2 regions of the Photobacterium sagamiensis genome follow, and region 2 is predicted to be linked to the other one. Evidence: predicted binding sites of a transcription regulator. Region 2 holds the regulator's gene; the other holds the start of a gene.
The links. Region 2 encodes MetJ, which represses methionine synthesis genes. Its sites were predicted from a motif close to TTAGACNTNTANANGTCTAA; they were not measured.

Region 1: the regulator MetJ is predicted to act here: its motif matches at 6,141-6,160, upstream of metN (methionine ABC transporter ATP-binding protein MetN).

Annotation. Positions count from the first base shown of each region.
Region 1 is NZ_JAKJSP010000052.1:4,471-16,699, forward strand. Features, by position in the region: gene L4D76_RS21910 (ABC transporter permease) at 1-929, opposite strand, end outside; gene L4D76_RS21915 (ABC transporter permease subunit) at 931-1,956, opposite strand; gene L4D76_RS21920 (porin) at 2,319-3,344, opposite strand; gene L4D76_RS21925 (porin) at 3,885-4,982, opposite strand; gene gmhB (D-glycero-beta-D-manno-heptose 1,7-bisphosphate 7-phosphatase) at 5,469-6,023, opposite strand; gene metN (methionine ABC transporter ATP-binding protein MetN) at 6,296-7,330, shown strand; gene L4D76_RS21940 (methionine ABC transporter permease) at 7,320-8,006, shown strand; gene metQ (methionine ABC transporter substrate-binding lipoprotein MetQ) at 8,065-8,883, shown strand; gene tsaA (tRNA (N6-threonylcarbamoyladenosine(37)-N6)-methyltransferase TrmO) at 8,985-9,686, shown strand; gene L4D76_RS21955 (proline--tRNA ligase) at 9,804-11,519, shown strand; gene L4D76_RS21960 (patatin-like phospholipase family protein) at 11,847-12,229, shown strand, end outside.
Region 2 is NZ_JAKJSP010000045.1:72-12,300, forward strand. Features, by position in the region: gene L4D76_RS20230 (IS4 family transposase) at 1-1,261, opposite strand, end outside; gene metJ (met regulon transcriptional regulator MetJ) at 1,409-1,726, opposite strand; gene L4D76_RS20240 (O-succinylhomoserine (thiol)-lyase) at 1,909-3,078, shown strand; gene L4D76_RS20245 (bifunctional aspartate kinase/homoserine dehydrogenase II) at 3,078-5,495, shown strand; gene metF (methylenetetrahydrofolate reductase) at 5,780-6,676, shown strand; gene L4D76_RS20255 (PadR family transcriptional regulator) at 6,774-7,343, opposite strand; gene ppc (phosphoenolpyruvate carboxylase) at 7,783-10,413, opposite strand; gene argC (N-acetyl-gamma-glutamyl-phosphate reductase) at 10,995-12,008, shown strand; gene argB (acetylglutamate kinase) at 12,020-12,229, shown strand, end outside.

The DNA.
Region 1 (12,229 bases), on a different contig from region 2:
GGCGAACCCAGATTAGATTTTCCCTGTTGCAACAGATCGCCCCAACTTGGTGTGGGGGGCATCAAACCAAGTCCTAAATAATCCAGCGCAGTTAACGCGGTAATATTGGCCGCAATGGTAAAAGGAGCCAGAGTCACAATCATAACCATGGTGTTCGGCAATATATGCTTGAACACAATCCTTGCCGTCGAAGCACCTAATGCACGGGCAGCCATAACATATTCCCGAGCCGACTCCTTATAAGTCATGGTACGCATGTACCAGGTCATCCCCATCCAGCCAAACAATACATTTATCGCGACAAACAGGGTAAACGTGGGCCGGGTGATCGATACCAGGATCATAATCACATACAGGAAAGGAACCATTGACCAGACTTCAATAAAGCGTTGAGCTATCAAGTCAAATTTTCCGCCCCAAAACCCCATCGCACAACCGACAGAAACGCCTATTGCATACGAAATCACCATAGTTATTAAGGCAAAGCCCATAGCAATACGAAAACCATAAAAAAGACGGGCCAAAATGTCGCGACCAATGGTATCGGTACCCAGGTAATGTTGATCTTCAAAGCTTGGTGCTGTTGGCGGGTATTCACCACTAAAATCCTGTTCATAAGGATTCCATGGCACTAACGGTAAAATAACAAAGTCATCACCATTTTGTTGCTCAAAAAGCTGCTGTAATTCTCTGTAATCAGCCTCTTTAGAATAGTTCAAACCAAAATCTGTCCCCGGCCTGACATCACTCATTACCGGGAAATAGTAGTCACCACTGTATCTGACGATTAGCGCCTGGCTATTGATCAAAAACTCGGCAAAAAGAGAGAGTATCAGCAAAAAAGACAATATTAAAAATGACAGATAACCACGTTTAATTTCTTTGAATCGCTTGATTTTTTTTAGTGTTAGCGGATTTATCTTCATCAGTCTAGGCTCCGAACTTCACTCGAGGATCAACAATAGCGACGCAAACATCAGACAGAATATTGCCAACCATCAGTAATACGGCATTGATAGCAACGATGCCCATAACAACAGGGTAATCCCGTTCCATGATCGATTCATAACCTAGCAAACCAACACCATCGATATTAAAGATAACTTCAATAAGAAATGAGCCGGTCATAAAAAACAGCAGGGAGTTACCAAAATGGCTGGCAACCGGTATCAAGCTATTACGCAAAGCATGTTTTCGAACGGCTTGTTTAAACGGCAGACCTTTGGCAATAGCGGTTCGTACATAATCTGATGACAAGTTTTCCATCAGGTTATTTTTCATTGTCATGGTTAGCGTGGCAAAATCACCAATCAAATAACAGATCAAAGGCAGCACAGCGTGCCACATAATGTCTTTTGCTTGATCGTAAACGCTCTCATAGTCTTCAAAGTCATCACCGACAAAGCCCCCCATAGGAAACCATTCGAGGTGATAGCCAAATATGGTGATCAGCAAAACCCCGACGACATAACCAGGAAGCGCATAGCCGACAAAAATCAGAATAGAAGAGCCAGAATCAAAAACACTGCCATGTCTCATTGCTTTGAAATAGCCAAGAGGAATGGAAATAAAGTAGCTGATAAAAAAGGTCATTCCCCCATAAAACGCCGACACGGGTAGCCGCTCAGCTATCATGTCCCAGACAGGTTCGTAATAACGGGTCGATTCACCAAAATCGAGCACGACTAATTTACCAAGCCAGTCGGTGTAGGCCTCCAGTGCCGGTTTATCTAACCCATAAAAAGCATTCAATTCTGCGATCTGATCTTCTGATAGCGCGCTACTGCCTCCCGGTGTTGTCATGGATGATGCTGCATCCCCCCGGGCCTGCATACTCGCTAACATTCGTTCAACCGGACCACCCGGCACAAAACGGGTGATGGTGAATATAAGAAGGGTGATACCAAGAAATGTCGGGATGACTAACAACATCCGACGAAGAAAATAGGACAACATCTGCAGACTAACTCCTTGTCTTCAGTAATGTAGGCTCCTGCCATTAATAATAACATTATCAATCACCATACAGAGCAATAGCAACGAACAACAACGAATATGTGAGAAAGAACAGTCACTATAAAGAATACCGATTGAATAAAAACCACATTGATGATTACTTTTTATTCTAGCGTATGGCGCACTCCGCGACTGTGAATTACATGCATCTGTACTTCTTCTGCCCCTGAAACCAAAAAACCCGGCCAATAAGGCCGGGCAAAAAGTAAAATGCAATTTTCAGCGAGGATTACCAGTAAACCCGGCCAAAAAACCCGACCAATGAGGCCGAGTAAAAAGAAAAAGGCAATATTCAGTGGGGATTACCAGTAAACGCGTGCACCGATAGCAAATGCACTGTCACCGTCAGTTTCCGCTACGCTAATAGCAGTGTCTGATCCTTTGTTGGTGTAACCCAGCGTACGGCCATCTGCATAACGATATTCAACATAGATACGAGACCACTTATTGAAGTGGTAATCAGAACCGATATAGAACAACTTACTATCACCATCTTTAGCATCGGATTTTGATGCATCCTGATCGGTGAATTCATAACCCGCATAGGCGGTAGCATTGTCAGCCCAGCTGTAAGTGCCGGCTAAGCTGTAGCCATTCTCTTTGATCTGCTGATCACTATCTTTATCTTGAAGCTCTGCATTGTAATAAGTAAAACCAATCAACGCTGCACCAACAGTATATTCTACCGTACCTTCAAAATAAGTATTCTCGAGATCTCTTGCTTCACTGTCTGTATTATCACGGTTCTGACCGCCACCAAGGTGGAAGTTAAAGCCACCTAAGCTTGTACCTGCATACAGCTCAGCCAGCTCCTGGTTGGTATCATCTTCAGACAGGCCATAGTTACCAGCAACCCAGAAGCTTTCGCCTTCATAGTTATACTTGATCAGTGAATCATGACGCGCACCAGAAAGCGTTGCGTAACGCAGTGCAGATCCACCGAAGAAGTAGGAGTAATCAGCGCCGTATACATCATCCGCTACGACCCACTGACGGCCAAAAGAAAATTTACCAAAATCCGTATCTACACCGGCATAATGCAGGCGGTTTTTCATCGCGTAATCTTCTTCCGCGGTGTCGTAGTTCAAACCAAACTCAACTTTACCGAACACATCCACGGTGTCGTTAAGCTTGTATTGCGCAAGAACGCCGGCACGAGAAGAACCAGCGTTTAACGTGACATCTTTGTCTTCAAGTTTTTTTACTTCAGTTCGAAGCTGACCGTAAAAGTTGGCGAATCCTTCGTCAGACTTAAAAATTTCAACGGCGTTTGATGATGCGGCGAAAAAAAGAGAAGGGATTGCTACTGCTAGAAGTGTTTTTTTCATTATACGTTCCTGTGATTTTATTATCCTTAACACCAAGCTCTTCCTGAACCTGGCCTGAACAAGCTAACAACAAGCCACCTTCATAGCAACACGACATAACACCATGAAAACAAAAGAAACCAATAGAACAACCTGCATTTCACAAAAAGACCACAAGGTTATTTCATGAATAATTTTTCATAGTGAAATTTCATACCAAACTAATTTCATCACCTTATTTTATAAAGCCTGATGAGCAAAAACTCTAGTAATGACAGTCTCAATAATATGCGCAAAGTGAATACCCATTCACTATTGATGAATGCATCAGTCAGGATTAATTATAATAAAATAGAATAACAACTTCTTTTTAATGCCTAATTAATCTAAAAAGGGAGGGGGATATTGGAACTTTTTCCAATAGGTGTGTCATTTTTGTCTGTTACCCATTGAGTTAGATGCACCCGTATTTCTTATACTCCCCCCCTGAAACCAAAAAACCCGGCCAAAAAACCCGGCCAATAAGGCCGGGTAAAAAGAAAAGGCAATGCTTAGAAGAAATTACCAGTAAACACGCGCACCGATAGCAAATTTACTTTCACTATCAACTTCTGTTGGTTTAATGACTGCGTCAGATTCTTTGTTACTGAAACCCAGGGTACGACCATCAGCGTAAGCGTATTCGGCATAGATACGAGCCCACTTGTTAAAGTGATAAACAGAGCCGATGTTGAATACTTTGCTATCACCATCTTTGATTGATGACTCTGATGCATCCTGATCAGTGAAAGCAACCCCCACATAAGCTGACGCGTTGTCAGCTAAGCTATAGGTACCGCCTAAACTGTAGCCATTTTGCTTGATTTCCTGGCCAGCTTGGCTTTCAAGTTCGGCGTTGTAGTAGGTAAAACCAATCAATGCAGCACCAACGGTATATTCGACCGTACCTTCGAAATACGTATTTTGAAGATCCGCCGTTATCGACTTTTCACTCTTCAGAGTTGTCAATGCGCCTGTAGCTGGATCTTTCACTTCCTCTATTTCATATGTACCGACGTTATATGCTTTATCGCGATTCTGCCCGCCACCAAGATGGAAGTTAAAGCCACCTAAACTGGTACCGGCATACAGTTCAGCCAGCTCCTGGTTGGTATCATCTTCCGACAGACCATAGTTAGCAGCAACCCAGAAGTTTTCGCCTTCATAGTTATACTTAATAAGAGAATCGTGACGCGCACCAGAAAGCGTCGCATGAAGCATTGCTGAACCACCAAAGAAATAAGAATACTCAGCGCCATATGAGTCATCCGAAACAATCCACTGACGACCAAAAGTAAACTTACCGAAATCTGTATCTACACCGGCATAATGCAGGCGGTTTTTCATTGAGTAATCTTCTTTCTTGGTGTTGAAGTTCAAACCAAACTCCACTTTACCAAACACATCCACGGTATCGGTAAGCTTGTATTGCGCTTGAACGCCTGCACGAGAAGAACCGGCGTTTAACGTGACTTCTTTATCTTCATATTTTTCTAGCTGAGTTCGAAGCTGGCCGTAAAAGTCGGCAGATCCTTCGTCAGACTTATAGATTTCAACGGCATTTACAGATGTTGCAAACAAAAGAGAAGGGATTGCGACTGCTAGAAGTGTTTTTTTCATCATACTATCCTGTAATTTTTATTTTCCTTAAAACCAAGTCCTTCCTGAACTCAGCCTGAACAACCTAGCAATAAGCCACTTTCTTATCAACGCAACATAAATCTATAAATTAGATCAAAATAAACAGAACGAACTATATTTAACAAAATTACCACAAGATCAATTGGTGCATAATTTTTCATAGCGAAACATCATGCCAAATTGAGCCTATCGCCTTGTTTAAAAGGCTAGAGGACAATAACCCCCACCATAACACCGCCTCACATATGCGCTATATTGAATAATTAGTCACAACCGGCAGATTGAAAGGTTAGCTCTCATATATCCAAATGATTTAACCAGTGGTTTTTTAATTCCAAATAGCTCTAAAAAAAAGAGTTTCAATTTAAAGTACTTTCAGTAAATGTGTCACTTTTGCCTGTTAGCCATTGAATTACAAGCATAAAAAAGGCCGCCCAAGGCGACCTTCTTCTATCGAGATTGAACTTAACGAGTGGCTAACCAAGCAGGTACATCTGCAACACTGTCTAACACAGCCGTTGCTAATAATTCACCTTGTTCATTGAGAGGCTTACCCGTACGAACTAAAACTTTCATTCCGACTTCCGCAGCTTCTGCAGCAATCATATCTTCCGCTTTATCGCCGATCATAACGGAATTAGCCATATCGATTTTTAAAAAATCACGAGCCGAAATAAACATCCCAGGCTTAGGCTTACGACACTCACAGTCCTGTTTATAATCACCCTGACCTTCTGTTGGGTGATGCGGACAATAATAAATACCGTCAAACTCAACACCATGATCGACAAAATTCCAGTCCATCCATTCTGTCAGACTCAGGAATTCATCTTCGGTATACATACCACGCGCAATACCGGCCTGGTTGGTCACCAGTACAAGCATATACCCCATTTCTTTGAGTTTTTTACAAGCATCAAAAACTCCTTCAATGTATTCGAAATCATCCACGGTATGAACATAACCATGATCAACGTTGATCACGCCATCACGATCGATAAAGACTGCTGGTTTGGCCAAGAGTTAGCCCTCTGTATTATTGCGTTAAGCAGATTATGGCATGCCAGAGACTGGTATTCACCTGTTTCCCGGTAATGCATCGCCTCTTCTATAAAAGAAAATAATAAAAAATAACATCTAGACGTCCAGACGTAAAAATAGCTATTGACTTAGCCGTCTAGACATCCTAGCATCACAGCAACAGAATATGATATAAATCAACCTTTCAAACCAAACGATTACAATATTAAAACAACAAATACCAATCGATTTATCTAAGTTCAGGAAGTTCGATGATAGAAATTAATAGAGTCAATAAAGTGTTCTATCAGGGTGAAAGAGCAATAAACGCCCTCCTCGATATCAACCTAACGATTGAGCAAGGTACCATTTTCGGGGTGATCGGCTCTTCTGGCGCCGGTAAAAGCACGCTGATTCGTTGCGTAAATTTACTGGAAAAGCCCACCAGCGGCCATGTTATTGTGGACGGTATCGATCTTACTCAGCTATCGAATCAGGAGCTGACATTAGCCCGCCGTAAAATTGGCATGATTTTCCAGCACTTTAATCTGCTATCGTCTCGTACTGTCTTTGATAATATCGCACTTCCTTTAGAGCTGGCCGGTGCACCAAAAACGGAACTCACGACGAAAGTCGACGAGTTACTGAAACTGGTTGGCTTGGCTGATAAAAGGGACACTTATCCATCCAATCTCAGTGGTGGTCAAAAACAGCGCGTCGCCATTGCGCGAGCGTTAGCCTCCGATCCTAAAGTATTGCTTTGTGATGAAGCCACCAGCGCACTGGATCCGGCTACAACCCAGTCAATTCTTGAACTACTGAAAGAAATCAACCGTAAGCTGAACCTGACGATTCTACTGATCACCCATGAGATGGATGTGGTTAAAAGTATCTGTTCTGAAGTCGCGATTATTGGCGATGGTGAGCTGGTAGAAAAAGGCCCGGTCGGAGATATTTTTGCCCACCCGAAAACAGACCTGGCACGCGAGTTTATTCGTTCGACGTTAGACTTATCAATACCAGATGATTATCAAGTGCGAATGACTGCAGAACGAGTGGCCGGTAGCTTCCCTCTGGTACGCCTGGAATTTACGGGGGCTTCTGTTGATGCTCCCCTGATCAGCCAGGTTGCGCGAGAGTTTAATATCGATATCAGTATCCTGAGTTCTGATATGGACTACGCGGGCGGCGTTAAATTTGGCCTGATGCTGGCTGAATTCCTGGGAACAGAGCAAGCAGCAGAACAAGCGATCGCTTTTCTGCACGATCATAAAGTAAATGTTGAGGTATTAGGTTATGTGGCTTGATTCTATTGCCAGTTGGTGGCAAACCAATGAACGTCTGACCTACCTGCTCATTGAAGCACTCGGTCAGACCCTAACTATGGTACTTGCATCCGGCATCATCGGTTTTGCATTAGGCATTCCTCTAGGTGTCGCGCTGCACTTAAGTAAAGAAGGCGGGCAACTGGAAAACCGCACCCTGAATAAAGTCTTGGGTATCGTTGTGAATATTGGCCGATCCATTCCGTTTATTATTCTGCTGGTCGCCATTATTCCGTTTACCCGCTTTATTGTAGGCAGCTCTATCGGCACCGCGGCAGCAATTGTTCCACTGACCGTGGGGGCTATTCCTTTTATCGCACGGCTGGTTGAAGGGGCATTACTGGAAGTACCATCAGGCCTGGTTGAAGCTGCTCAGGCGATGGGGGCGACACCGAAACAAATCGTAACCAAAGTACTATTACCAGAAGCACTGCCCGGCATTATTAATGCCATCACTATTACACTGGTTACGCTGGTGGGCTATTCTGCAATGGCAGGCACCGTCGGTGGCGGTGGCTTAGGCGATGTCGGTATTCGTTACGGCTACCAACGCTTTGATGGCACTGTCATGATGATCACTGTCATCATGCTGGTCATCCTGGTTCAGCTTATTCAATCTGTCGGCGATCACTTAGTGAAACGCGTCGATCACCGATAATCCAAAATTCTAAAAAAGTACACATTTTAGGGAATACCCCAGTCTAAGGAGAAGTAACATGACATTTAATCTAAAAAACCTTTTTGCTGTCGCAGGTCTGGCGTCTGCATTAGTTCTAACCGGTTGTGGCGAGAAAGAAACAGCCGCGGTTGATGCAAATAAGATCAAAGTTGGGGTAGCTGCGGGGGCTGAAGCACAGGTAGCAGAAGTGGCCGCGAAGGAAGCAAAAGACAAATACGGTCTGGATGTTGAGCTAATCGTTTTCACTGATTTCGTTGCACCAAATGCAGCACTTGAAGATGGCTCTATTGATCTCAATGCTTTCCAGCACAAGCCATACCTTGATCAACAAATCGCTGACCGTGGTTACAAGTTCGCCATCGCGGGTAACACCTTTGTTTATCCAATCGCGGCCTATTCTAACCAAGTAAAATCAATTGATGAGCTAAAAGACGGTGATCAAATTGCGGTACCGAATGATCCGACAAACCTCGGACGTTCACTACTGCTACTTCAACAACAAGGCCTGATCACCCTGAAAGAAGGTGTGGGTCTAACGGCAACCGCACTGGATATTATTGGTAATGAGAAAAACCTGAAAATTATTGAATTGGAAGCAGCCCAGCTACCGCGCTCTCTTGACGATGTTCAGCTTGCAATCATCAACACTACGTACTCAAGCAGTATCAACCTGACTCCAGAGCGTGACGGTGTATTCGTTGAAGACAAAGAATCACCATACGTGAACCTGATTGTGGCCCGTGAAGACAATGTTGATGCTGAGAATGTAAAAACGTTCGTTAAAGCATATCAGTCAGAAGCCGTTTACGCAGCGGCACAAGAGATCTTCCAGGGTGGCGTAGTCAAAGGCTGGTGATTCCATCAAACAACAGATTGTTCAGAGCCTCAGACATTAGTCTGGGGCTTTTTTTATGGTATAAACCCCAAATAATTGAAATGCAGCAAGGCCAAACCTTTATGTCATACAACATTGAGCCTATTGGTGTTATTCGCTCACCCTACAAAGAAAAGTTTGCGGTGCCACGCCAACCCGGTTTAGTTCCCAGTGCCCGTTCTGAAATTGTGCTGCAAGGTGAAGCCAATGCTCTCGAAGCCGTCAGAGGCATCGAACAGTTCAGTCATTTGTGGCTGCTATTTTTGTTTGATCAGAATCTGGAAGCAGGATGGCGTCCAACCGTTCGCCCTCCCCGCTTAGGGGGAAACGAGCGTATTGGTGTATTTGCCAGTCGTGCGACCTTTCGCCCGAATGGTATTGGTATGTCAGCGGTTGAGTTAAAAGGCATTCGCCAACAAGGTGGTCATGTGATCATCGAGCTCGGTGGCGTCGACTTAGTTGATGGCACCCCGATTGTTGATATCAAGCCATACGTACCGTATTCCGACAGCCTGCCTGATGCACTGGGTGGGTTTGCCTCTGAACAGCCAGAGACCCTGAACGTGGTATTCAGTGATACCGCAATAGATAAGCTCCAGAGTGAGCATGGTCGCTACCAGCAGAACGTTATTGCCGAGGTATTAGCCCAAGATCCCCGACCTGCTTATAAAAAAGGCAAAACAGACAGCAAGGAATATGCAGTGCACTTGTTTAATTTCAATGTCAGATTTACTGTTAATCATGAACAAGTCACAGTTACTGCGCTAGAATCTATTGGTGATTGATCCCGCGAGCAATTGATCTCTTTGGCGAATAGTGAATACCACCAAATTGTTCCGCTTGCTATAAGCTGGTAATATATCGCCCTTCACTTAAAATTCATCAACCAACGGATACCATCAATGCGTACCAGTAAATATCTTCTTTCCACCCTGAAGGAGACTCCAAACGACGCAGAAGTTATTAGCCACCAGCTAATGCTACGTGCAGGTATGATCCGTAAGCTGGCTTCAGGTCTTTATACCTGGCTACCTACAGGTCTGCGTGTTCTGCGTAAGGTCGAAAACATTGTTCGCGAAGAAATGAACAATGCAGGTGCAGTCGAAATGATTATGCCCGTCGTTCAGCCTTCTGATCTATGGCAAGAGACTGGTCGCTGGGACAAATTTGGCCCCGAACTGCTTCGTATCGCTGACCGCCATGGCCGTCCGTTTGTATTAGGTCCGACTCACGAAGAAGTGATCACGGACATGGTTCGCAACGAAGTTAAATCTTATAAGCAGCTTCCTCTGAACCTGTACCAGATCCAGACAAAATTCCGTGACGAAGTTCGTCCGCGCTTTGGTGTGATGCGCTCTCGTGAGTTCATCATGAAAGATGCTTACTCGTTCCACCTGGACAAAGAAAGCCTGGTGGAAACCTACGAGATTATGTATCAGGCATACTGCAATGTATTTAGCCGTATGGGCTTGGATTTCCGCCCAGTATTGGCTGATACGGGTTCTATCGGCGGTTCTGGCTCTCACGAGTTCCACGTGCTGGCCGAAAGCGGCGAAGACTTAATTGCCTTCTCGACTGAATCTGATTACGCAGCGAATATCGAGAAAGCTGAAGCCGTTGCACCAACCGCTGAGCGTGCAGCACCAACAACAGAAATGACGTTGGTTGACACACCGAATGCAAAAACCATCGCAGAGTTGGTTGAGCAACACGGTATCGCTATCGACAAAACAGTGAAAACCCTGTTTGTTAAAGCCTCTGACGAGGTGGATGCTGATATCATCGGTCTGATCATTCGCGGTGATCACGAACTAAATGAAATCAAAGCAGAAAACTTGAAAGAAGTGGCATCTCCACTAGAAATGGCAACGGAAGAAGAAATCCGTGCATTGATCGGTGCAGGCCCAGGTTCATTAGGTCCTGTTGGTCTTAAACTGCCATTCATCGTTGACCGTACCGTTGCCGTCATGAGTGACTTTGGTGCTGGCGCAAATATCGACGACAAACACTACTTCGGTATCAACTGGGGTCGTGATGTTGAGCTGGGTCAGGTAGAAGATCTACGTAACGTTGTTGAAGGTGATCCAAGCCCTTGTGGTCAAGGTACCCTGCAGCTTAAGCGTGGTATTGAAGTGGGTCACATCTTCCAGCTTGGTAATAACTACTCCACCTCTATGAACGCAGCCGTTCTTGGCCCTGATGGTAAAAACACCATTATGGAAATGGGTTGTTACGGTATTGGCTGTACCCGTGTTGTGGCTGCAGCTATCGAACAGAATCACGATGACAGCGGTATTATCTGGCCGGCAGCCATTGCGCCGTTCCAGGTAGCTATCGTGCCGATGAACATGGCGAAGTCTGAAGAAGTGAAAGAAGCGGCAGAGAAACTGTACGCTGAACTTACCGCAGCAGGCATCGAAGTCTTGTTTGATGATCGAAAAGAACGCCCGGGTGTCATGTTTAAAGACATGGAGCTAATCGGTGTTCCACACACAATCGTTATCGGTAACCGCAGCCTTGAAAATGGCGAAGTGGAATACAAAAACCGTCGCGATGGCAGTAAAGTCGGTGTCCCTGTTGCAGAAGCAGTCGAACTGATCAAGCAAAAGCTGGCTTAATCCGCAGCATCATCTCAAATTTTAAAGCCTCCCTCGCGGAGGCTTTTTATTTTCCGCTAACTCAAACTCAGCTCATTAAACATCCAAATTTCACTTTATCATTATTCAACTCAGTACGTTTAGCTATATAGTTAAGTAGTAACTAAACATAATCTTATAGAAGTTTTCTTAACCTACGTAACGATTTAGCTCGCAGCCATTTTATACCAGAGCAAAGAGGAAGCGCGCCTGTTTTTATGCAACAGAGCATAAGCATTAATGAGCACTCCCGATACTGTTATTGTATGAAATAGCAAAGAGATGGAGTGTTACAAGAGGGCAGATTGCATGGCAACGGATAAGCCTAAAATCAGCTTATTACTGACCGGTGGCGGCGCGCGAGCGGCTTACCAGGTTGGGGTACTAAAGGCGATTGCTGAGTGGTACCCCAGGGTACACCACAGCCCGTTTTCCATCTATTGTGGTACTTCGGCTGGTGCTATCAATGCCATTTCAATTGCCTGTTATGCCTCTTGCTTCCGCCTTGGGGTCAAGAAACTGGAATGGATTTGGGCGCAATTACATAGCAGAAGGGTGTTCAGTGCCAGCTCTTATGGCATGACAAGCTACCTGGCTAAACAATGGTTTGCACGATTACAAGCCGACTATCATGAACGCCCGCCTTTTGGCCTGCTAAATAACCGTCCTTTGCGTCACCTGCTTAATCAGGT
Region 2 (12,229 bases):
CTCTAGGGTAACTTCGTTCTCTTCTAGCAGGTAAAATAAACTGCTTCGCGATCTCTTCTAGTACCATTACTTGTTTCGGTATGTTCCCTGGTGTCACAAATGGCAACTGCGTTAACTCATGAACAATATGCAATGCCGCCCCATGAAAACTGAGTTGATTGGGAAAGACTCCTTTTAAACTACTAGCCATCAATACCATCTTATATCTCAAGAGGTTATAAGCTAGAAGGATCCCCCAAAGTTCCTGTCTTACGAGTTCTGGCTGCAAACTCCGTAACGTGAACTTATTGTCTAACATGTATTGTTTCATCTCTCTGTAACCCAGTTCGATTTCCCACCGATGACCATATAAATCAACTATATCCGATGATGGAAAGCGTAAAGGGTCTGTCATAGACGTTAATATTTCGACTTTTTTCCCTTTAACGGTTCTTGTTACTAAACGTGCCTGAACAGTTTCTTTTAAATCTGGAAATTTCTTCTGGGCTTGTCGGCTGGGAGTCAGCTCAATCAATACATCTTGTCGACCCAACTTGCGAATGACTTGGTATTGAGTTCCTTTCTTTAAAGGCAACAGCCAGTGTCGTGCTGTACCTGTATTTCGCCATCGAGATAATAGTCCTAGTGAGTAAAAACCCTTATCAAACAAAGTTAAGCTGTGGTCTGGTGTTTTCTCAATCAAATCTTCAGCCAAGACCATTTCACTAACTGAAACACTATCAAATGAGGAAGCTGTAAGAAGATGGCTCGTCAGCTCCATCTGACACACCATACGAACTTGCGGATACGTAGCTTTCCCGGACTGGTTTGATGTGCGACTAAAGCTTTGAGAATTATCTTCCGTATCTTGAGTTCGCCATACCACTCCATCGACCCCAAGCAATGTCAGCCCACACCATGTTGGGTGGTTAACTTGGGCGTGCCAATGAGACTGAGTCAGGTCAAAAATATGTCTGATAGCATCACTTCCAAGCTTGTGTCTTGCTTGGGTCACTGCACTTGAAGCAACATAAGGTTTACCATCAGGCAGGATAATATCTAGTTGATTAAGTAGCTGACGCATAGGGAATTTACGAAAAAGAGCCATGCCGATTACTGCCCAAACCATGGACTCCATCGGTAGTTTTCGTCTACGAATAGTCGCAACTCCAGCTTGATTCAAGCCTTGTTCGATAAGAGCAGGATCGAGAACATCAGCAAGACTTTGAAAGTCAGTACGGCTGTTAAGGGAAACGGAGGCAAGAGCATCTGAAAGTTGCATAAAAAAATCCGGAATCATTAACTGATTCCGGATTATGTCAGCCTCATAGGATCGTTCAACTGATCCTTAACTGATCGGCATTAGCCAATTGGCTGGTTTTTTTATATCCGTCTATCATCTGTAAATAGAGATAGCGCACCGATTCAATTATTCATTGATGTCTTCGTATTTGATCCCCATCTCGTCCATCAGGGCTTTGGCTTCTGCTGGCAGATCATCAGGGCAATCTTTACGGATGTCGTCATCGGTTGGTAACGGCTGACCGGTATAAGCGTGCAGGAATGCTTCGCACAGCAGTTCACTGTTTGTTGCGTGACGCAGGTTATTCACCTGGCGGCGAGTACGCTCATCCGTCAGTATTTTTAAAACCTTTAATGGAATCGAAACGGTAATTTTCTTAACTTGCTCATTTTTTTTACCGTGTTCCGCGTATGGGCTGATGTATTCGCCATTCCACTCTGCCATGTTCTACCTTCTCAGCGATGTTGGGACCAAATAAATATATCCCCGAATTTTAGCGGGATTTACTGCCATAAGGAAAGACATATAGACGTCTAGAAGTGTTGACGGCTCAATTAAATGTGGTTAATGTGATTGCTGCGATTTTATTCGGGAACAGGGCTTAGCCCGAGACAAGGAAGGTTATTATGAGTGACAAGCAGTTTGCCACCATCGCGGTACGTGCCGGTATTGAATCAGACAGCCAGCACAATGCCGTCGTTCCACCTATTTATCTGACTTCTACCTATAGTTTTCCGCAGCTCGGAGATCTTCCTCAATACGATTACTCCCGCTCGGGTAACCCGACCCGTAATATGTTAGCCGATGCCTTGTCAGAACTGGAAGGCGGTGCCGGAGGCGTGGTCACCAGTTGCGGCACTGCAGCCATTAACTTATTGGTTTCTGCACTATTAGGCCCTGATGATTTAATTGTTGCCCCGCATGACTGCTACGGCGGAACTTACCGTTTATTTAATACCCGTGCCAATAAAGGTGATTTCAACGTTGAGTTTGTCGACCAGTCCGATCCGGCCGCACTTGCCGCGGCACTGGCGAAAAAACCTAAAATTGTCTGGGTTGAAACCCCGTCAAACCCGCTGTTACGCGTGCTTGATGTTGAAGCCTTGTGCCAGCAAGCGGCACAGGTCGGTGCGCAGGTTGCGGTTGATAACACCTTTTTATCGCCGGTCTTGCAGCAACCGATAAAATTGGGGGCTGATTTTGTGGTGCACTCCACCACGAAATATATCAATGGTCATTCTGATGTGGTGGGGGGGATCCTGATTTCCAAAGATGCGGAGCAAGCCGAGAACATTGCCTGGTGGGCGAACTGCATTGGGGCAACAGGTGCGCCGTTTGATGCGTATTTAACCCTGCGCGGTTTAAGAACCTTGGTACCCCGGATGAGAATGCATGAAGAAAATGCCGCCCAGGTGCTGGCATATCTGCAAACTCAGGCGTTGGTTGGGAAGATTTATCACCCGGCGTTACCGGATCATCCGGGTCATGATATTGCTGCTCGCCAGCAGCAGGGCTTTGGCTCAATGCTCAGTTTTGAGCTGGCAGGCAGCCAACGTCAGCTGGAAGTGTTTGTCGCGGCTCTTAACTGTTTTTCGCTGGCGGAATCTCTCGGGGGCACGGAAAGCCTTATTGCGCACCCAGCCAGTATGACTCACCGTGCGATGTCTGATGAAGCGCAGGCCGAAGCCGGTATTAAGCTTTCACTGTTACGTTTGTCGGTTGGCCTGGAAGATCCTCGAGACCTTATCGCAGATCTTGAGCAGGCATTTAATCAGGCGGCGGAGGTTGGAGCATGATGACACAGCCAGCCAATCGCCAGTTACATAAATTTGGCGGCAGTAGCCTCGCCGATCCTGATTGCTATCGTCGGGTCGCAACGATTTTACGAGAATATTCTGATGTTGAAGATCTGATTGTGGTCTCAGCGGCCGGAAAAACAACGAATAAGCTCATTGAGTGGATTGAACAACTCGGCAAAGACGGGCGTCAGGCCCATGAGACGCTGCAAAGCTTGCGTCAGTATCAGCAAGGGTTAATCGAAGCGCTGGTGAGCGGCTCTGTTGCCGATGAGCTACTAACCCGGCTGCATTTAGATCTGAGTGAGCTGGCTAAGCTGAGCGAGCCGGATATCACAGAGCCGGTATACGCGGCGATTTTAGGCCATGGTGAACTGTGGTCTGCACGTTTGCTGGCTGCTTTACTCAATAGTTATGAGATGCCGGCGACTTACCTTGATTCGCGGATTTTTCTTCGCGCAGAGCGCGTGGCTCAACCGGAAGTGGATCGCGCTCAATCCTGGCCGTTGCTGAAAGAACAACTGGCCCAGCACAGTTTGCATCGTATTGTGATCACCGGCTTTATGGCGCGTAATCAACAGGCAGAAACGGTGTTGCTAGGGCGAAATGGTTCTGACTATTCTGCCACTGTGATTGGTGCCTTGGCGGAGGTTTCGCGGGTGACTATCTGGAGTGATGTGGCTGGCGTATACAGTGCTGATCCGCGCAAAGTCGGCGACGCCTGTTTGTTGCCGCTGCTGCGCCTGGATGAAGCCAATGAACTGGCTCGTCTGGCGGCTCCCGTGCTGCATAGCCGAACGTTACAGCCTGTTGCGCAGAGTGCGATTGATTTAACCTTGCGCTGCAGCCATCAGCCGGAATCCGGCTCGACCCGGGTCGAGCGTATTTTGGCATCCGGGCGTGGTGCTAAAATTGTCACCTCGTTAGACGATATATGCCTGATTGAATTAGACGTACCTCGCTCACACGACCTTGAACCGGTAAAGGCAGAGCTGGAGCGTACCTTGCAGCGTGCGCAGCTGTTACCGCTTGCACAGAGTACTGAAGCCGATCAGGGACGTATTTTGCTGGCATACACAAGTGAGGTGGTGAATGGCGTACTGGCACTGTTGCAAGACAGTGGGATTGCTGCCGAGCTGAGGTTGCGTGAAGGCTTCTCAATGGTTGCCGCGGTAGGAGCGGGTGTGGTGAATAACCCCGTGCATTGCCACGGTTTCTATCAGCAGTTGAAAAGGCTGCCAGTGGAGTTTATGGAAGAAGCGGAATCAGGTCTTAGCCTGGTTGCGGTGCTGCGTAAGGTCGAGACTGAAAACTTAATTGTCGGTATTCATCAGAGCCTGTTTCAGGCGCAGAAACGTATTGGCCTGGTGTTGTGCGGTAAAGGCAATATTGGTAGCCGCTGGCTTGAGCTGTTTGATGCTGAGAAAGAACAGCTTGAGAAGCGCCATGGTATGAGCTTCACCTTAATCGGTGTTGCTGACAGTTGCCGTCACTGGGTTGATTTTCAGGGCATTGAACCGACTCGTGCGCTGAACGCGTTTGATGATGAAGCCGTGGAGTACGCCGACGGGGAGCTGCTCGCGACCTTAGCCTCTAATCCTTATGATGATGTGGTGGTGCTGGATGTGACGGCCAGTGCTGAACTGGCGGCTAAATACCCAAGCGTGGCTGAAAATGGGTTGCATCTGATTTCAGCGAATAAAGTAGCGGGTTCTGCATCGAGTGATGATTACCATGCGGTGCAGGATGCCTTTGCCAAAACCAGCCGTCACTGGTTATATAACGCCACCGTCGGTGCGGGTCTGCCCGTGAATCACACGGTACGGGACTTACGTGAAAGTGGTGATGAAATTATTGCGGTATCGGGGATCTTTTCAGGGACGTTATCCTGGCTGTTCCAGCAGTTTGATGGCTCACAACCTTTTTCTCAGCTGTTAGAGCAGGCGTGGCAGCAAGGGTTAACCGAACCGGATCCCCGGCATGATCTCGATGGCAGCGATGTGATGCGCAAGCTGGTGATCCTGGCTCGTGAATCAGGGCTGGCGTTAGAGCCAGAGCATGTGAAGGTGGGCTCGTTAGTGCCGGCTGAGCTGGCTGAGCTGGCGCTTGATGGATTTTTTGAGCAGATCAATCAGCTTGACGAGCTGTTGTTCGAGCGTCTGAACAAAGCCCAGAAAGAAGATAAAGTGCTGCGCTATGTTGCGCGTCTGGATAAGAATGGCAAAGCGCATGTGGGGGTTGAAGCGTTGCCTGCAGAGCATGCCCTGGCCAACTTACTGCCTTGCGACAATATCTTTGCTATTGAAAGCCGCTGGTATCGTGATAATCCGTTGGTGATCCGCGGCCCCGGTGCCGGCCGTGATGTAACCGCCGGCGCATTGCTGTCTGATATCAATCGTTTGGCCGCGATGCTATAGAGTATGCCAAATGGTGACAAATCTAGTCTGATATATCGCTCCGTGCGATAAGGTCGGTGTTAATCACCAAATAACCATGAAGAGCCCGCCAATGGCGGGCTTTTGTGTTTAAGTTATGTTGAAATTTATGCAATGTGAAGTTGAGAAAAATTCATGATCACTTTATTGACATTAAATTGGTTACAAGACATTCTGTAGACATATAGACGTCTAAACGGTTTTTTCAGACGTTACATTTTTTGGGGAATAGGCCGAAGGCAGGCCAGAATAGGAAGGGATTGACTATGGGGTATTCTCACGCAAGTCACTTAGATTCGTTAAATCAAAATATTGCAGATCTTAATGGTGACATTAATGTTTCTTTTGAATTTTTTCCGCCAAGCAGTGAGAAAATGGAAGAAACCCTATGGAATTCTATTCATCGTCTGAAAACACTGAAGCCAAAATTTGTCTCAGTGACTTATGGTGCCAACTCGGGTGAACGGGATCGTACTCACAGCATCATTAAAGAGATTAAAGATCAAACCGGACTGGTTGCTGCACCTCACCTGACGTGTATTGATGCCTCCCGCGATGAGCTGCGTACCATTGCCCGTGATTACTGGAATAATGGGATCCGCGATATAGTGGCATTACGCGGTGATTTGCCACAGCAAGGCGTAAAGCCTGATATGTATGCCGCAGATCTGGTTGAGTTGCTGCGCAAGGAAGCCGATTTTGATATCTCGGTGGCCGCATACCCGGAAGTGCATCCGGAAGCGAAAAGTGCTCAGGCTGACTTGATCAACCTCAAGCGTAAAGTCGATGCGGGGGCGAGCCGTGCTATCACCCAGTTCTTTTTTGATGTTGAAAGTTATCTGCGTTTCCGCGACCGTTGTGTTGCCGCGGGTATCGATGTCGAAATTGTGCCGGGTATCCTGCCGGTATCAAACATGACGCAAGCCAAGCGTTTTGCACTGGCGAACAACGTTAAAATTCCAGGCTGGTTAGAGAAGCAATATCAGGGCCTGGATGACGACCTGCTTAGCCGCCAGATGGTTGGTGCCAGTAATGCGATCGATATGGTGCGCATTCTAAGCCGCGAAGGGGTAAAAGACTTTCACTTCTATACCCTGAATCGGGCTGAACTGACTTATGCCATTTGTCATACCTTGGGTGTTAAGCCTGGAGTAGAAGCATAATTCTGTTATATCGAAGGGATATCGTGTTATCGATCCCAATAAAAAAGCCGCTCTGAGCGGCTTTTTTTAGTTGGTATAGCGAAATAACGACATCCGGTTATTTGGTGATCGCAATCTTGCTTGCTTCGCTATCCAGGTCTTTCAGCTCAGCCAGAACTTCTTCTGCCCAGTTAATCCACGCCTGGCGGTTATGCATGCCGCGGCGTAGGGTCAGGCGGTCAAGACGAGACTGGCGATCCATTTCTTTGTAGTTAGCAAAGTGGACTTTTTCCAGCTCCTCATAGTTGTTCATTAGCGAGTGAGACTCTTCAATGAGTGCCTCAAGCTGTTCTTGCATTGGCTCTGAATTATGAACACCGCAAACCAGTAGCTTGGCCGAGAACTCATCGCGGATCGTTGGATTGCGAGCGGGTTCCTGGAACCATTCAAACAGTGCCTGACGTCCCAGATCGGTAATGGTGTAGACCTTACGGTCTGGTTTACCTTCCTGAGGTTCAAGCTGACATGTTACCTGGTCATTGCCGGCCATTTTATTCAGTTCGCGATACACTTGTTGGTGGCTCGCTTTCCAGAAATAACCGATGCTGTGTGAAAATTCTTTGGTGATATCGTAACCGGTTGCGTCGCGATTGCTCAGCACGGTTAAAATTACGTGTGGTAGTGACATCTCTTCTATCCGATAAAATACTGCAAAGTAAAAAATACAATCAAACGGACGTTACCTTTCGCTCTTTGGCGTTTGTTATAATCGTCATGTTGCACTGCCTGATCGAGATCACATAGAATATCATCAATATACTCAATACTGATACCTGACAGGGTAAATAATTTATTCACTTAGGCTGTCAATTGCTTATCTTGTGACATTTATCCAGAGAATAATTCCAGATTGGCATTGCAAGCGGTTTTGCATCACCTGCTTTCACAAGGTTCATCATTTACTCTAGTGCAAGACATTGATGGGCGTTTGTCTCAATTTTGCGTCAGCATAAAATTAATGCTTGGAAATGATTTCTGGGTGATAAGGTGGAATTGATCGGGGTTCGGCAGGATAAAATAAAGGCCACGCGAGGTGGCCTTATTCGACTTTGCTTAGGTGCAGCGGATTAACCCGTGTTTCGCATTCCCGTTGCGATACCCGCGATACTGACCATCAGCGCTTCTTCCAGTATCGGTGAAATTTCTTCTTGTTGGCGCGTCCGGTATAGCAATTCAGCCTGCAGCATGTTGAGTGGCTCAACATAGATGTTACGCAAGCGAATGGCCTCGGCACCCCACGGGTCCTGCTCCATCAGGTGAGCGTTGTTTTCAACATTCAGTACCGCTTTAATGTCTTGTTGCAACTGATCGCGAAGTTGCTGCCCCAGCGGCCACAATGACTTCTCTGTCAGGCGTTGATCATAATATTGCGCAATGCCGACATTGGTTTTGGTGTACACCATCTCCAGCATGCCCAGGCGGGTCGAGAAGAATGGCCATTCCCGGCACATATCTTCGAGTAGCTGGGCATGGCCCTTATCGATTGAGTACTGGATCGCCTCACCGGCACCAAGCCAGGCCGGTAGCAGCAAGCGATTCTGGCTCCAGGCAAAAATCCAAGGGATCGCACGTAAACTTTCGACCCCGCCGTTCGGGTTACGCTTCGCCGGACGAGAGCCCAATGGCAGTTTGCCCAGTTCTAACTCTGGGGTAGCGGCGCGGAAATAAGGAACGAATTCTTCATTGCCTCGCACCACGTTGCGGTACGCTTCGCAGGAAACTTCAGACAGCACGTCCATCAGATCGCGCCAGTTTTGTTTTGGCGCGGGTGGCGGTAGCAGGTTCGCTTCAAGGATTGCACTGGTGTACAGGCTCAGGCTGTTTACTGCAACGTCCGGCAGGCCCAGCTTAAAGCGGATCATTTCCCCTTGCTCGGTAACACGCAGGCCGCCTTTCAGGCTACGAGGAGGCTGAGAGAGCAGTGCAGCATGTGCCGGTGCGCCACCACGACCGATAGAGCCGCCGCGGCCATGGAACAGAGTCAGTTCAACACTCGCGTCTTCACAGACATCAACCAGCTCTTCCATTGCGCGGTACTGTGCCCAGCCTGCCGCCATCACACCGGCATCTTTCGCCGAGTCGGAATAGCCGATCATTACCATTTGATGGTTCTGAATGAAGCCACGGTACCAGTCGATGTTCATCAACTGCTTGATGACTGCCGCGCCATTGTTTAAATCTTCCAGTGTTTCAAACAGCGGGCAGACATCCATGCGGAACGGACAGCCTGCTTCCTTGAGCAGCAGGTGCACTGCTAATACATCAGAAGCAGTACGTGCCATTGAGATCACATAGGCGCCCAGCGCTTCGCGAGGTTGTTCTGCAACGGCTTTACAGGTATCGATGACTTCCTGTACATCGGCTGACGGCTGCCAGTCACGCGGTAGCAGCGGACGTTTTGACGCCAGCTCACGGATCAGGAAAGCAACTTTATCTTGCTCGCTCCACTGATCGTAGTCACCGATCCCCAGATAACGGGTCAGCTCTGAAATAACATCAGAATGGCGGGTGCTTTCCTGGCGGATATCAAGGCGGACCAGATGAACGCCGAAGCACTTAATACGGCGCAGAACGTCAAGTAGCAGACCGTCTGCAATAATACTCATGCCACATGCGTGCAGAGACTGGTAACAAGCGTGCAGAGGTTCCCACAGCTGATCGACGTGAGTGATTGTTTCAAGATCCGGAACGTTATGGCCCTGAATTTTGGCATCCAGCACGTCGCGGGTATTGGTCAGCTTAGTGCGCAACACTTTCAGGATCGCACGGTAGGGTTCATGCTCATCGCCGGCCAGCTCGCGGACCTGATCATTGCATTTGACCATTGACAGTTCGCTAACCAGTTCCTGAATATCACCCAGGTACAGATCGGCGGCTTTCCAGCGGGACAGCAGCAGCACTTCTCGGGTGATTTCTGAGGTCACGAACGGGTTACCGTCACGGTCTCCGCCCATCCATGAGGTAAATTTTACCGGTGAGGCATCGAGTGGCAGGCCTTCACCCAGATGGTGAACCAGTTTCTCGTCGAACTGACGCAGAAACTCAGGTACCGCTTGCCACAGCGAGTTTTCTACCACCGCATAACCCCACTTGGCTTCATCGAGTGGCGTCGGGCGCTGTTTACGGATGACATCAGAGTGCCATGCCTGGGCAATCAACTGCTCTAGGCGTTGCTCAACACGCTGGCGTTCACTGTGAGAAAGTTCGCTCAGCTCAAGGCTCGACAGGCACTTATTGATCTGTACCAGCTTGTGGATCATGGTGCGGCGGGCAATCTCTGTCGGGTGAGCCGTCAGTACCAGCTCAATGTTCAGATCACGTACCGCCTGAATAGAGTCAAACTGACTGACGCTATTGGCGTTGAGCTTACCAAACAGTGAATCGATAGAATCCGGACTGCAAATGTGTTCTTCACAGTGGCGGGAGATCGTATGGTACTGTTCGGCGATATTGGTCAGGTTAAGAAACTGACTGAAGGCACGAGCAACAGGAAGAAGCTGATCATCAGGGAGGTTTTGCAATTCATCGATCAGCTTAGCGCGATCGTCGTCATTACCTGCCCGAGCTGATTTAGACAGCTGGCGTATGGTTTCCACTTTCTCAAACAGTGGCTCGCCATGCGCATCCTTAATGGTATTACCCAGCATGTGGCCGAGCATACTTACGTTACTTCTTAACGCGCTGTATTTTTCCTTCATATAATATCCATCTCGTAATTTTGTTACATCCAATCTGCAACGTTCTTCTGACAATCTATCCGCGATCCCACTTTCAGGTCAACAGTGATTACATTTGCGGGCAATAAATCGAGTCTACCTTGATTTTGGTCATAATCTGCTTTTAGTCCTGAAAGTTTATTTCGTCAATATGTGTCATGTGGCACATGTTTTGTTTCCAAACCGTATTGGTAGAACGGGTGACAGATCTGCCAATACGTTCTTTATAAGCATAGCTAATAACCTGAAATGGCCTTTTTTTCTGCTTCTGTTGTTGACAGCTTAAGGATTAGTCGGTAAAAATAGAAATGCAGGTACAGTGAATAATTATTTAATTGTATTTTCTTGCGCAGATTGATAGATGATGCAACCAGGCTCTTAAGCCAGAAGTAGGAAAAAATTAACATGAACCAAGCGAAGATCAACAATCAGAATTCCCTCCGACGACGCTAAGTCTGATTCGCTTGGTGCCTCCCGTGCACCCCATCACTCGCTGTGTCAACAGCACTGTTTCAAAACCTAATGCTTTACAAAAACCCAAAGCACATAAAACGGAATCTCTTATGTTGAACACCTTCATTATCGGTGCCAGCGGCTATACCGGCGCTGAGCTGGCAAAAATGGTGCACGTACATCCCCATCTTCAACTGGCTGGTCTGTTTGTCTCGGCCAATAGCCTGGATGCCAATAAGCCCATCAGTGATCTGCATGGCCAGCTCAAAGGTATTGTGGATTTGCCGCTGCAGCCTTTATCCGAACCGGCTGCGGTTGCCCAGCAGGCGGACATAGTTTTACTGGCAACGGCCCATGAAGTGAGCCATGACCTGGCCCCGATTTTTCTGGCCGCTGGCTGTCAGGTGTTTGATTTGTCTGGTGCGTTCAGGGTGAAGGATGATGAGTTCTATAATCAGTATTATGGATTTGTTCATCAGCACTCTCAATGGCTGGAACAAGCTGTTTACGGCTTAGCAGAATGGAACAGCAAGGCGATTAAACATGCCCAGTTAATTGCGGTGCCCGGCTGTTATCCAACCGCTTCTCAGTTGGCACTTAAACCACTGATTGAGGCAGGCTTGCTCGATGAAAATCAATGGCCTGTTATCAATGCGGTGAGCGGGGTGTCGGGGGCCGGTCGTAAAGCATCAATGATCAATAGTTTTTGTGAGGTGAGTTTGCAGGCTTATGGTCTGTTCAGTCACCGGCACCAGCCGGAAATTGCCAGCCACCTCGGCAGTGAAGTGATTTTCACCCCTCATTTAGGCAGCTTCAAGCGCGGTATTCTGGCGACTATTACGGCGAAATTAGCCGCTGGTGTCGAGGTTGAGCAGGTAGCACAGGCAATGACTCAGGCCTATCAGGGGATTGCTGGTGGCCATGCTGTCAGATTACTGGGTGAGCAAACGGCCAGTATTCAGAATGTTGTTAATACCTGTTTCTGCGACATTGGCTGGAAAGTACAGGGTGAGCACATTATTTTAACATCTGCGATTGATAATTTATTGAAAGGTGCATCCAGCCAGGCGATGCAGTGCATAAATATTCGCAATGACTTTCCGCAATTAACTGCGTTGGTATAGGAGCCGTCACCATGAGTCAGATCCCTTTGGTTATTAAATTAGGCGGTGCAGCACTGTCGAGTGATGAAACGCTGGAAAAGCTGTTCAATGCCATTCATCACTATCAGGAAAGTTCCCAGCGCCCATTGCTGATCGTACATGGCGGTGGTTATCTGGTTGATGATTTGATGAAGAAATTACAACTGGAAACCGTCAAGAAAGAAGGACTCCGGGTGACGCCT